Regions from separate parts of the Paenarthrobacter sp. NPDC090520 genome, predicted to be linked through region 1. Evidence: predicted binding sites of a transcription regulator. Region 1 holds the regulator's gene; each other region holds the start of a gene.
What was found. Region 1 encodes LexA, which represses DNA repair genes until DNA is damaged. Its sites were predicted from a motif close to TCGAACANNTGTTCGA; they were not measured.

Region 1 (4,276 bases):
AGGACCTCGCCGAAGGTGATGGCCACGTCTTCAACGGTGTGGTGGGCGTCGATATGGGTGTCCCCCGTGGCCTTGACCGTCATGTCGATCAAGGAGTGCTTGCACAGCGCAGTCAGCATGTGGTCGTAGAACGGGACCGAGGTGCTGATGTCCGAGACACCCGAACCGTCCAGGTTGATCTCCACCAGGACAGAAGACTCACTGGTGGTGCGCTCCATGCGCGCGGTACGGGCAGCGGACGGCGTGGCGCCGGTTTCGCTCATCTGGGGAACGTCCTTAACACGAAAAGGGAAATGGATCTAGGGACAAGTCTAAGTGGGTGGCTTCTCAACCGAGCCGTGGAGCAACACCGGCCTCGCCGGCCAACAGCGCTTCAAGTGCTTCCAGGAACGCTGTGGTCTCCCGTTCGGTACCGGCAGTGACACGCAAGTGCCCGGGGATCCCAACATCGCGGATCAGTACTCCAGCATCCAGCAGGCCCTGCCAGATGGCTTGCGGGTTCTTCAAGCCACCAAAGAACACGTAATTGGAATCCGAGGCCGCCGGCTTGAGGCCCATCCGCAGCAATTCAGTGACGATGCGGTCACGCTGGACCTTAATGTCCTCGACGTCGGCCATCAGGGCCTCGCGGTGCTGCAGGGCTGCCAGGGCGGTCGCCTGCGTTACCGCCGAGAGGTGGTACGGCAGCCGGACCAGCCGGATGGCATCGGTGACCTCGGGCGCCGCAGCCATGTAGCCCAACCGCGCACCGGCAAGGGCGAAAGCCTTGCTCATGGTGCGGGAAACAATGAGCCGTTCGCGGCCCGGCAGCAAGGTCAGGGCACTGGGAGTGTTGTCGTGGGCGAATTCGTGGTAAGCCTCGTCCACGATCACGATCGCCTGGCTGGCCTCTCCTGCTTCATAGACAGCCTCCACGACGTCCAACCCAAGACCCGTTCCGGTGGGGTTGTTGGGCGAGCACAGGAAGACGATATTTGCGCCCGCCTCAGCCACCTGCGCAGCGGCGGACGCGGCATCCAAACTGAAATCCCCGCCACGAACACCACGGACGTACTCAGTGTCCGTGCCGCTGGCCAGGAGGGGGTACATGGAATACGTGGGAGGGAACCCAAGGGCCTTACGGCCGGGACCACCGAAAGCCTGGAGGATCTGCTGGAGAACCTCGTTGGATCCGTTGGCAGCCCAGATGTTCGCAGGACTGAGGCCGTGGCCCAGGAATTCCGCCAACGCCTCCCGCAATTCAGTGAACTCGCGGTCGGGGTAACGGTTCAGTCCGGTGGCCGCTGCGGCCACGGCTTCGGTGATCGCGGCCTGGACATCGGCGGGCACGCCATGGGTGTTCTCGTTGACGTTGAGCAGAATCGGAACGTCAAGCTGCGGTGCGCCGTAGGGGCTTAGTCCACGCAGGTTGGTCCGGAGGGGAAGTCGGTCGAGTCGCTCAAGCTGGTCAGTCACCCCACCAGTTTAAGGTGCGCCGGTGAGTGCCCTGTAACTGTGACGCCGGAGAGGATTCGCGCCACCGTCCGGATGGACTACTTGGCAGGAACAAACAATTGCTGACCGGGGGTGATGCGTCCGCCGCGGAGATCATTCAGCTGGATGATCTCCGTGATGACGTCCCGCGGGTCACGCTCGGGTGCGGCAGATCCTGCAATGCCCCACAGGGACTGACCGGGCTGCACGGTGACACTGACGGCGACTGGCGGTTGCAGTTGCGACGGGGAATCCGAGGCCTTGGCCGGCGAGTTCAGGAAGCCCGCAAACGTGAGCAGCGCGGCCACGAGCAACATGGCCGGGATGCCAAAGAAAACGATCCGCCCGCGCCGGGTGAGCCGGATGCGGGTGGGTACCGGCGCGTTGCGGAACTCGTGGAACGTTGTGACTGCGGACATGAGCTGAGCCCTTCTGAGCGATTGCCTGGTCCCGGGGAACCGGGACCCTGCTGCCAATACCTTGTGTTCGTTGGTCTCGCCGCGATATTCGAACACTTCCTTCGAACATCCCGGCTTCGATCCGGATTACTAGAACACATATTCGAACCTTGCTATGACATTTTTAGCACTTATCAACGAACGGTGTCGAGACTCGCTAGAACAAATGTTTGATAAACGCTGGTGCCTGGCCTACGTTTGAGGGAAGAAACAGGCACAAAAGCAGTGCATCAGGAGGGTCCGACATTTTTGACCCACATCCCGGCAGCACTCAGAACGCCGCCGGGCGGAACGGAAGGGCAATGGCGAACATGGCAGCGAAGGCCACAGGCGGCGGGGCACCCCTGCGGAGCCAACAGCCCACCAAAAGTCCCAAAAGCCTGACTGTCCGGCAGAAGAAGATCCTCGAGACCATCCAGCGCTCCGTCAATGACAACGGCTACCCGCCCAGCATGCGCGAAATCGGGGATACGGTCGGATTGGCCAGCCTCTCGAGCGTCACCCACCAGTTGTCCCAGCTGGAAAAACTCGGCTACCTCAGGAGGGACCCCAAGCGTCCTCGCGCCATGGAAGTCCTCATGCCACTGACCCTTGACGGTGGTGCCACCATCCCGGGAGTGGAAGCCCCCGCAACGTTGCGCAGTACCGGTGGCCTCGCCGTCACCGAGCTGGCAAGTGCCAGCGACACCGCGATGGTTCCCCTGGTGGGCCGCATCGCTGCCGGTGGCCCGATCCTGGCCGACCAGACCGTGGAGGACGTCCTGCCCCTCCCGCGGCAATTGGTGGGCCATGGCGAACTCTTCATGCTGAAGGTCGCCGGTGATTCCATGATCGATGCCGCCATCTGCGATGGCGACTGGGTTGTTGTCCGCCGGCAGAACGACGCCATCAACGGCGATATCGTGGCAGCCCTCCTGGACGACGAGGCCACGGTCAAAACATTCCGGCAGCGCGACGGCCACACCTGGCTCCTCCCCCAGAACACCCAGTACGAGCCCATCCTTGGCGATCAGGCCACCATCATGGGCAAAGTCGTGTCGGTGTTGCGCTCCCTTTAAGGGCCAGCCTCCAGAAAGTCTGTTCGAAGACCCGCGTCGGCACACACTGCTTCAGGGGAGCCCGCGCCAGCGGTGGCGGGCACCCCTGAGGAATCGTCTTATCGCCCGCTCCGGGCCAGCCTTTGCAAGGCGCCCTGGACGGTCTTCCGGTCGGTCGTGGCCCAGAAGGGCGGCAAGGCAGCCCGCAGGAAGCCGCCGTACCTTTCGGTGGAAAGCCTCGAGTCGAGTATCGCCACCACGCCCTTGTCTCCCGTAGACCGGATCAACCGGCCTGCTCCCTGCGCCAGGCGGATTGCGGCATGGGTCGCCGAGACGGCCATGAACCCGTTTCCACCGGACTGAGCCACAGCACGCGACCTTGCCGTCATCAAGGGATCATCGGGCCGTGGGAAGGGGATCCTGTCAATGACCACCAGGCGGCACGAGCCGCCCGGCACGTCCACCCCCTGCCACAGCGACATGGTGCCGAAAAGGCACGTATCGGGTTCGTCGGCGAACTGTTTCACCAGCGCTGCCATGGTGGATTCTCCTTGGCACAGGATGTCCACATCGAGCCGCAGCCGCATGGCATCCGCGGCCTCCTCGGCTGCCCGCCGGGAGGAAAACAGGCACAACGCTCCGCCGCCGGAGGCACGGATGAGGTCCTCAAGCTCGTCGAGGGCTTCGGGCGAGGTGCCGCGTCCGGGCTTGGGCAAGTGCTTGGCCACGTAGAGGACGCCCTGCTTCGGATAGTCAAAGGGCGATCCCACATCCAAGCCTGTCCAGCTGGGAGCTCCGTCCCCCAGCAGGCCCAGCCCGCCCGCGGCCGGCTCGAACGCCGACCCGATGGCCAGCGTGGCGGACGTCAGAACCACCGTGTGGCCCGCAAACAGCCCTTCCCGGAGGCGTCCGGCCACGCTCAGGGGAGCAATATTAATGAGTGCGGGAGCTGTTTCGTCAGGCGGCGAGTAGCCCTGCTGGGGATCGAAAGTGCTGTTCCTGGAGAACCACACCACTTCACGATTTTCCTTCGCGGCCAGCAACCGCTCCGATAGCTCCAGAATGAGCATGAGCCGCGAACGGGCCAACTGGCGTCCACCGTCCACGGCGTTCGACGAATCCGTTTTCGAATCGGACAGGGCGGCCCTGGTGGCGTCCCGGAGCTGGTCCAGGCAATCAAGTTGTTCGTCATTGAGGCCGTTGGGCACCAAGCCGCTTGGAACACCAACCAGGGCCATGTCCAACCTGTCCGCGGCCGCGTTCAGGGCATCGACGGTGATGGCCGTGTGCTTGCGTGCGCTTGAGGCC
Region 2 (4,276 bases), on a different contig from region 1:
TCATCGATGAAGATGCGAATCAATTGCTGCAGCACTGGGTCTGGGTCCTCGTGGATGGTCAATAGCCGTTCCCGGACCTGGTCGAGGGTGGGTAGGGTGAATTCGGCCCGGACTTGATCCCAGACGTGGTCGAGGGTTGGGGAGTGGTTCATGCCCAGGATTCCTCGACCCGGCTGGTGGTGTCGTGGCTGAGGGATTCGAGCAGCCATTGCTCCGACAAAGGTTCCCGGCGAAGGCATACCGTGGCCAGGTCATCACTGCCGGCGGCACGTGCCTGGAATTGCCAGTGTTCGACGCTGACGACGTCGCCGGTGCCCCGGGGTGCACGGTCCCGGGTTTCCCACCACGCGTCGCGGCTGTACCAGTGGTTGGTGTGCAGGGCGGGGTCGACCATCCAGATCGTCCCGTTGTGGCGGATGGCCAGGGGTGTGCCGTCGGGGCTGAACCGGACAGCGACTTGGGGCAGGTGTCGGGTGTTGTGGGGGTGTTCGGGTGCCAGGGTCATCTGGGCTGTCTCCTTACAAGAAGCGGTTGTGCTGGGGTGGGGCTGGTTTAGGCGGCTTTGACGAGGGGGAGTTCGTCCCAGTGGGTGGTGTATCTGGGGGAGAGCATGTCGCGTTTCATGGTCCAGTCGGGTCCGCCGCGGATCCCGGCGTGGCCGAGTCCGATGGACCCTCGGCCGTAGCGTTTGGTTACGTCTTCCAACAGGGTGCCGATGCCGCGTTCTTCGTGCGGGTTTTCGAAGATTTCCAGGGGTTTTTGGTTTCCGGTGGGGCGCAGGTCGGTGACCATGATCCCGGCCCTGACGTATTTCACGCCGTCGTGGAGGTGGGGGAGGAGGGCGTGGGCTGCTTTGGTGAGCAGGACCGGGTCCGCGGTCGGGGCCGGAAGCACGACGCAGGTGGTGGGGAAGGATTTCTCGGTCGGGTTGAAGTGCGAGGTCGCGGCGAACGCGGTCAACACTTTGGCTTGCAGGGTGTGTTTGGCGAGCCGGGCGGAGGCCATTTGGGCGTAGACGCTCATGACCTGCCGCAATCCCGCGGCGGTGGTGATCGGGGTGGAGAAGGATCGGGAGAAGATCAGCTGGTCACGGCCGATGCGTTCTTCTTCCATGGGGATGCAGGGGGTGCCTTGGAGTTCCAGGACGGTGCGCATCATGACAATGGAGAACTTGTCTCGGATCGCGACCGGGTCCGCGCGGGCCAGGTCGGAGATCGTGAAGATCCCGATCGCGTTGAGCCGTTTGGTGAGCCGTGTGGCGACGCCCCAGATCTCGATCACCGACAACCGCGACATTAACGCTGCCCGTTGTTCGGCGGGTACGGAGTCCCACCGGCAGACGCCGTTGAAGGCGGGGTTGTTCTTCGCCCACTTGTTCGCGAGCTTGGCCAGGGTCTTGGTGGGGGCGATGCCGACGCAGACGGGAACGCCGACGTTTCGCCGGCACGCGGCCTTCATCTCCCTGCCCAGTAGCAGGAGGTGGTCGGGGTCGCCTTTGACGCCGAGGAAGGCCTCGTCGAGGGAGTACACCTCCAGCCAGGCCGAGTACCGGCCCAGCAGTTCCATCACCCGGGAGCTGATGTCCCCGTAGAGTTCGTAGTTGCTCGACAGGGCCACCAGGCCCCATTCCTTCGCCCGTGGTTTGAGTTTGAACCACGGATCCCCGAGCCCGATCCCGAGTCGTTTGGCTTCGGGGGAGCGGGTCACCGCGCACCCGTCATTGTTTGAGAGCACGATCACCGGCCGGCCCTCCAACGCTGGGTTGAACGCCCGTTCCGCGGAGGCATAAAAGCAGTTGACGTCCACGTGGGCGATTTCCGGCAACCGCCGCATGGTCGCGGGCCTAGACATAATGAAGGCACCTCGTCGCTACGCCCCAGATGGTCAGTTCCGACAGGGCCGCGACGTGGATGTCCGGGAAGCTGGGGTTTTCGGCCTGCAGGACCACGCCCGTGGCGGTGATCCTCAGCCGTTTGATCGTCAGTTCCCCGTCCAGGACCGCCACCACGACGGAACCGTCCTTCGGTTCCAGGGCCCGGTTCACGACCAGCTCGTCGCCGTCGCTGATCCCGGCGCCCTCCATCGAGGAACCGGTGACGCGGACGATGAAGGTGCTCGTGACGTCCTTGACCAGGTGCGCGTTCAGGTCGATCCGGCCGTCAAAGTAATCCTGGGCAGGGGACGGGTACCCGGCAGCAACCGCCACCGGAGCCACCAACACCACCACCGGAGACAAACCCGCACCTACCACACGGGGGCCAACTATCACGCCCACGACACACCTCTATTCGAACAAACTTTCGAATACCACTATAGGCGTGCCCACCGACAAGATAAGCAGGGCTTCCCGACTTGCACCTGATGCGAAACCCACGGCGGGCGCCCCGGCCACGGCGAGGGGAGCCCCAGTGGGGTGCGTTGGTGCGGGGGATGGGTGGATACCGGAAAAGGGTGAAAAACGAGTACTGACTACTCGTGTGCAAAGGGGGTGCGGGGGAGTTGAATGATGCCAGCGGGTTCATGGCTGAAAGCAAGACCCCCAAGTTGCCCTCAGCCATCTGAGACGCCCGCTCGCGAGGGCCGGACAGTGGTAAAGACTGAAGCCTGTCCGGCCTTTCGCCCGCCCCAGACCACCGACACCGTAGGCGGCAGTAGAACGGACCGGACGCCCGGGATGTTGTGGTGTGTTCAGGCGGCCGGGGGAGTGGTTACCGAGAGTGCGTCGTCCGCCGTGAGCAGGCGTCCCAGATCATGGGTGTAGCCGGCCAGGGTCTCCTCGTACCCCAGGACCGTGAACCCATCAAGGGCCTCCATCGACTCACCAACCCGATGGGTTGGCGCGGCCAGCAGCGGCTCGACACTCCGGCCACCGGATTCGAGGACGGCGATGCCCCAAGCGCTGGAAGGGTCGGAGACGCTGATCCCTGCGGCGTCGAAGTCATCCTGCAGGACATACCGGGTCACGGTCCGCCAGGACTGCAGGAACGGCGGACGGAGCTGCTCGATGAGCTCCTCATCCCCGGCCTGGAACGCGCGGGACAGTTCCGTGGCCAGATCATCCCATTCCCGGGCGCTCCGGACCATCAAATGCCCGGCACGCAGCCGGGCGAGCAATTCATTCAACGTCATGGCCAGTCCCCAAACCTTCCTGTCGTTGGTGACGCCGCAGCATTGCAGGTCACCAGATGAAACGGACAACCACCGGACATGATTCCCCCACCCGGTCCGCGCGGGATGACCGTCCGCCGCCAGGACGGGGCCTCGACGGCGGGGTTGCTGGTCCGGTGGGTGCCCGATGAGGGGCCTAGTACTCGATCGGGTGCTCGACGGCGAACCGCAGCGGGTACTCACCCTTGACCCGATGGTCCGGCGCGGGAGTCATGACCTGCATGACGAGCTCGTCGGTGAAGTCCTGGATGTCCACTTCCGGGACGTCCTGGCGTTCCTCCATCGGGGCCCGGTTCCCCGACTTCGAAACCGGTGATCTCCTCGTTCTCCTCCAGGCAGACGACCAGGGTTTCCCGGACCTCGTGGGCGAACTCTTCGACACTGTCCTGGTCGTGGAAGCCCTGGATCTCCAGTTCTGCCTTCTTGTCGTCCTTCTCCACCTTGACCGCGAAACCGAACATCCTGCTCCTCACCTGTGAACCATAACCTCCGCCCACCCTTCGGGGTCGCGGACACGAAAGCACACACCCTAACCGTGAAAGGCCGACGGTAGCCAGTCACACGAGCCAGGCCCTGCCCCAAGGACACGAAGAGCCAGCACCCGGCAGGGTGCTGGCTCTTCGAGCGTTCCGCAAGGACACAAGCAGGAACGTGCAACATGGTATCCCGCCCCTTGGGGGTAGGGCGGGACCTGCCCACCCTACCAACGCGGCTCTGACGTCCGTACCAAACATGTTGATCCCGGGGTCAATTACACGGCCGTGCCACCGGCTTAAGTCGAGGAAGGGGAGCGGTCCGCCAGGGCGAACCGGGGAAACGGGCGTCCACTGCGTGGCCGGCTGTTGGGCCCGGTCGCGTCGTCGCAGAGCTCCGCCGTGCCCGGGCCTGTTTGTCTACGACGTTTTCTGGTTGCTGTCCTTCGGATTGTAGGCGTCCGCTCCACCCCGTCTAGCCCCTCCGCAGGCTCCGGGGCCTGCGGGCACGGAATCTTCGACGGCGCTTCGCTTATTTCCTTTCGAAGACTCCGGTCCCTTGCCCGAAGGGTAGACAGGGCTCCGTCGGCCGCCGAGCAAGCAAGCTTGCCAGCAACCAAAAAACAACGGGGGAG
Region 3 (4,276 bases), on a different contig from region 1:
TCCTGACGTTCACCAGCGCCCCGGCCGTGGATGCCATGTGGAGCACGGCGCACGAGATGGGCCTGTACCGCCAGCTCATCGAGGCCCTCAAGGGACCCGTGACTGTCGCGGCCGTGGGGCCGGTCACCGCCCAGCCACTGGTCGACGCCGGGCTGACGCCACTCATCCCGGACCGGTACCGCATGGGTGCCCTGATACGCCTGGTCACTGAGCACCTTTCCTTGAACCACGTGCGCCGCCTGGAGACCAGGAGCGCCACCATCGAGCTGCGTGGCCGTTGCCTGCGGATCAACGGTGAAGTGGTGGAATTGGCGCCTGCCCCGTTGCTGTTGCTGCGGGCCCTCTTGGGTGCCGGCGGCGCCGTGCTTTCCCGTGAAGCGTTGTCCGACCTGCTGGACCTCCGCGGTTCCGTGCACGCCTTGGACATGACGGTCAGCCGGCTGCGGTCCTCGCTGCCCGACGGCAAGCTCGTGGAGACCGTGGTGAAGCGCGGGTACCGCCTGCGGGCGTAGTCCTCTCTGCATCCCGCTGCGCCACCGTTCATTTCAGGCTGCCTTCACCAGGGGCAGTTCGTCCCAACGGGTGGTGTAGCGGGGGCTGAGCAGGCCCCGTTTCATGGACCAGTCCGGGCCGCCGCGGATGCCCGCATGCCCCAAGCCGATGGAGCCGCGGCCGTAGCGTTTGCTGACCTGTTCCAGGAGCGGCCCGATCCCCCGTTCCTCGTGGCGGTTCTCGAAGATCTCCAACGGTTTCTGGTTGCCCGTGGGCCGCAGGTCCGTGACCATGATCCCCGCCTTGGCGTACTTGGTCCCTTCCTGGAACTTGGGCACCAAGGCATGCGCGGCTTTGGTCAGGAGCACGGGATCCGACGTCGGCATGGGCAACCTGACGGTGACGGTGGGGAAGGATTTGTCGTTCGGGTTGTACACGGATGTTGCCGCGTAGGCCGTAAGCAGCTTGGCTTGGAGGTCGTGCTTCGCCAGGCGGGCACTGGCCATCTGGCCATAGACGCTGAGCACCTGCCGCAACTGCGCCGCCGTCGTAATCGGCGTCGAAAACGAGCGGGAGAAAATCAGCTGGTCCCGCCCGATCCGTTCCTCTTCCATGGGGATGCACGGCGTGCCCTGCAACTCCAGCACAGTACGCATCACCACGATCGAGAACTTGTCCCGGAGCTTCACGGGGTCCGCCCGCACCAAGTCCAGGATGGAGAAGATTCCGATGGCATTCAGCCTCTTGGTAAGCCGGGTGGCGATCCCCCAGATTTCGATGACGGACAGCCGTGCCATGAGCGCCTCTCGCTGATCGGCCGGCACGGAATCCCAGCGGCACACGCCATTGAACGCGGGATTGTGCTTGGCCCACTTATTGGCGAGCTTGGCGAGGGTCTTGGTGGGGGCGATGCCTACGCACACCGGAACGCCCACATGCTTGCGACACGCTTCCTTGATGGTCCGGCCCAGCTCCAGGAGGTTTTCCGGGCCGCCCTTGACCCCCAGGAACGCTTCATCGATGGAGTACACCTCCTGCCACGCCGAGTAGCGCCGCAAGAGTTCCATGACGCGCAGGCTGATATCTCCGTAGAGCTCGTAGTTGCTGGACATCGCTATGAGTCCCCACTCCTTGGCCCGCGGGGCGATCTTGAACCACGGGTCTCCTACGCCGATCCCGAGCTTCTTGGCCTCCGGTGACCGGGTCACCGCACAGCCGTCGTTGTTGGACAGGACGATCAGGGGTTTGCCCTCCAACGCTGGATTGAAGGCCCGCTCGGCTGATGCGTAGAAACAGTTGATGTCCACATGGGCGATCTCCTGCATCCGGCGCATGAGGGCTGGTTTGGACATCGGGCCCCCTTCCGGCGCTAGCAGATGACCCCGGCCTTCGGCTGGTTCAACACGGTATTTTTCGAACAAATATTCGAATGGTTCAACTGTACAGCGGGGCCACGACAAAGTAGCGGTCTTGTCTAAAACATAGATGAGTGTAAATATTTATAGGTGTCTATGTCTTTGGAACTGACCCCGGTTCAAGCGGTCGCCTGCTGCTCACCACTCGCCAGGGAGCCCCTGTCCGAAAGCGAAGCCGAGGGTGTCGCCCCGCTGTTGAAGGCACTGGCCGACCCCGTGCGGTTGCGGCTCATGTCCCTCGTTGCCTCCCATGAGGGCGGCGAGGCGTGCGTGTGCGACCTCAACGACGCCTTTGAGTTGTCGCAGCCCACCATCAGCCACCACCTGAAAGTGCTGCACGAGGTTGGGTTGCTGGATCGCGAGAAGCGTGGCGTGTGGGTTTACTACAAGGCCCGGACCGAGGCGTTGCAGAACCTGGCGGCACTGATCGGCGGGCAGGCCGGGTGAAGGATGTTCTGGCCCGGCGGGCCACGGCTGAGTTCATCGGCACTTCCCTGCTGGTGATGGCCGTGGTTGGGTCGGGCGTGATGGCCTCACGGCTGTCACCGAACGACGTCGGACTGCAGCTTTTGCAGAACAGCCTCGCCACCGGCGCCGCACTGCTCGCGCTGATCCTGGCACTCCAGCCGGTTTCGGCATCGTTCAACCCCGTGGTCACCCTGGTTGAACGGGTCCTCGGGGTCATCGATACCCGGACTGCGGCTGTGCTGGCCTCAGCACAGGTTCTTGGCGGTTTGTCCGGGACGGTCGCATCAAACCTGATGTTCGGGTTGGACGCGGTGTCCTTCGCTGCGCGTGACCGGTCCGGTCCGGGTCTGTGGCTGGCTGAAGTCATCGCTACCGCCGGGCTGCTGGTGGTGGTTTTCGGTTCCATCCGGTCCGGCAGGGCGGATCGGGTGGCGTTCGCCGTCGGCGGTTACATCGCAGCCGCCTACTGGTTCACCTCATCCACCAGCTTCGCCAACCCTGCAGTCACGATCGCCCGGACCATCACTGATACCTTCTCCGGGATCGCCCCAGCCTCCGCCCCGGGATTCATCCTGGCCCAACTCGCCGGCGGCGTTCTTGGGTTTGCCCTGGTCCGATTCCTCTACCCCATTCCCGGTGCTTCCGCGGATACCGCCGCTGACCGAAAAGTGCTCACGTGAGCAACAAGCCCTCTGTCCTGTTCGTCTGCGTCCACAATGCCGGCCGCTCCCAGATGGCCGCCGCCTACCTCACCACCCTTTCCGGCGGGGCCATTGAGGTCCGCTCTGCCGGCTCGCAGCCCGCCGAGCAGGTCAACCCGGCCGCCGTCGAAGCGATGGCCGAGGTGGGCATCGACATGTCAGCCGAGATCCCGAAAGTCCTCACCACCGAGGCTGTCCAGGACTCCGACGTCGTCATCACCATGGGCTGCGGCGACGAATGCCCCTACTTCCCCGGCAAACGCTACGAGGACTGGGGCCTCGAAGACCCGGCCGGAAAGGGCGTCGAATCCATTCGCCCGATCCGCGATGAAATTAAAGGCCGGGTGGAGTCGCTGATCGCTTCCCTGGATCGGCGCGCCTAACCGCTAATCAGCAGTTGCGGTTGAGAACTATTTACAAGACCGCAATCATCAAGCAAAGGATACGAATTATCCGAATCTGAGTATTGATACCACGGCAATTGTTGGTGGGATCGGGACTCAGGTGAGGAAGTAAATCGTTGGCTGCTGGTCATGGAAGTACCGTGAAGACGCTCTGCGGATACTGCGGTGTCGGCTGCGGCCTGGTTCTGGAGATCGGCAAGGATCCAAAGACGGGCGCAATCCGGGCGCTGAAGTCCACCGGCAACAAGGAGCATCCCACCAACTTCGGTCGGTTGTGCACGAAGGGCGCCACGACGGCGGACATGCTCGCCGCCCCTGGAAGGATGGAGAGCGCGTTCGTCCGGGCTTCCCGCGGCGAGGAACCACAGGCGATGGCCGTGGACCAAACCATCACCGAAACCGCGGCAAAGCTCCGCACGATCCTGGACGCGCATGGCCCGGATGCGATCTCCCTGTACGTCTCCGGGCAGATGTCCCTCGAGGCGCAGTACTTGGCGAACAAGCTGGCAAAGGGTTTCATCGGCACCAACCAGATCGAATCGAACTCCCGGCTGTGCATGGCCAGTGCGGGCTCGGGCTACAAGCTCTCGTTGGGCGCTGACGGCCCTCCGGGTTCGTACCAGGATTTCGACCAGGCCAACGTGTTCTTCGTGGCCGGGGCGAACATGGCGGATTGCCACCCGATCCTGTTCCTTCGCCTGATGGACCGGGTCAAGGCGGGGGCCAAGCTGATCGTCGTGGACCCGCGCCGCAATGCCACCGCCGACAAGGCCGATCTGTTCCTGCAGATCAAACC

Region 2: ACIQTZ_RS11980 (LexA family protein) is a predicted target of LexA. The motif match lies at 2,289-2,304, and genes of this name have one in related genera.
Region 3: ACIQTZ_RS09655 (Y-family DNA polymerase) is a predicted target of LexA. The motif match lies at 1,906-1,921, and genes of this name have one in related genera.

Annotation. Positions count from the first base shown of each region.
Region 1 covers NZ_JBIVXM010000015.1:79,389-83,664, reverse strand. The annotation lists gene hisB (imidazoleglycerol-phosphate dehydratase HisB) at 1-263, opposite strand, end outside; gene ACIQTZ_RS17315 (histidinol-phosphate transaminase) at 328-1,455, opposite strand; gene ACIQTZ_RS17310 (LysM peptidoglycan-binding domain-containing protein) at 1,533-1,892, opposite strand; gene lexA (transcriptional repressor LexA) at 2,243-2,989, shown strand; gene ACIQTZ_RS17300 (ATP-dependent DNA helicase) at 3,088-4,276, opposite strand, start outside.
Region 2 covers NZ_JBIVXM010000008.1:93,745-98,020, forward strand. The annotation lists gene ACIQTZ_RS11965 (hypothetical protein) at 1-152, opposite strand, end outside; gene ACIQTZ_RS11970 (hypothetical protein) at 149-505, opposite strand; gene ACIQTZ_RS11975 (Y-family DNA polymerase) at 553-1,851, opposite strand; gene ACIQTZ_RS11980 (LexA family protein) at 1,844-2,275, opposite strand; gene ACIQTZ_RS11985 (hypothetical protein) at 2,689-3,129, opposite strand; gene ACIQTZ_RS11990 (hypothetical protein) at 3,417-3,647, shown strand.
Region 3 covers NZ_JBIVXM010000006.1:117,506-121,781, reverse strand. The annotation lists gene ACIQTZ_RS09660 (uroporphyrinogen-III synthase) at 1-512, shown strand, start outside; gene ACIQTZ_RS09655 (Y-family DNA polymerase) at 546-1,844, opposite strand; gene ACIQTZ_RS09650 (metalloregulator ArsR/SmtB family transcription factor) at 2,004-2,354, shown strand; gene ACIQTZ_RS09645 (aquaporin) at 2,351-3,055, shown strand; gene ACIQTZ_RS09640 (arsenate reductase ArsC) at 3,052-3,459, shown strand; gene ACIQTZ_RS09635 (molybdopterin-dependent oxidoreductase) at 3,621-4,276, shown strand, end outside.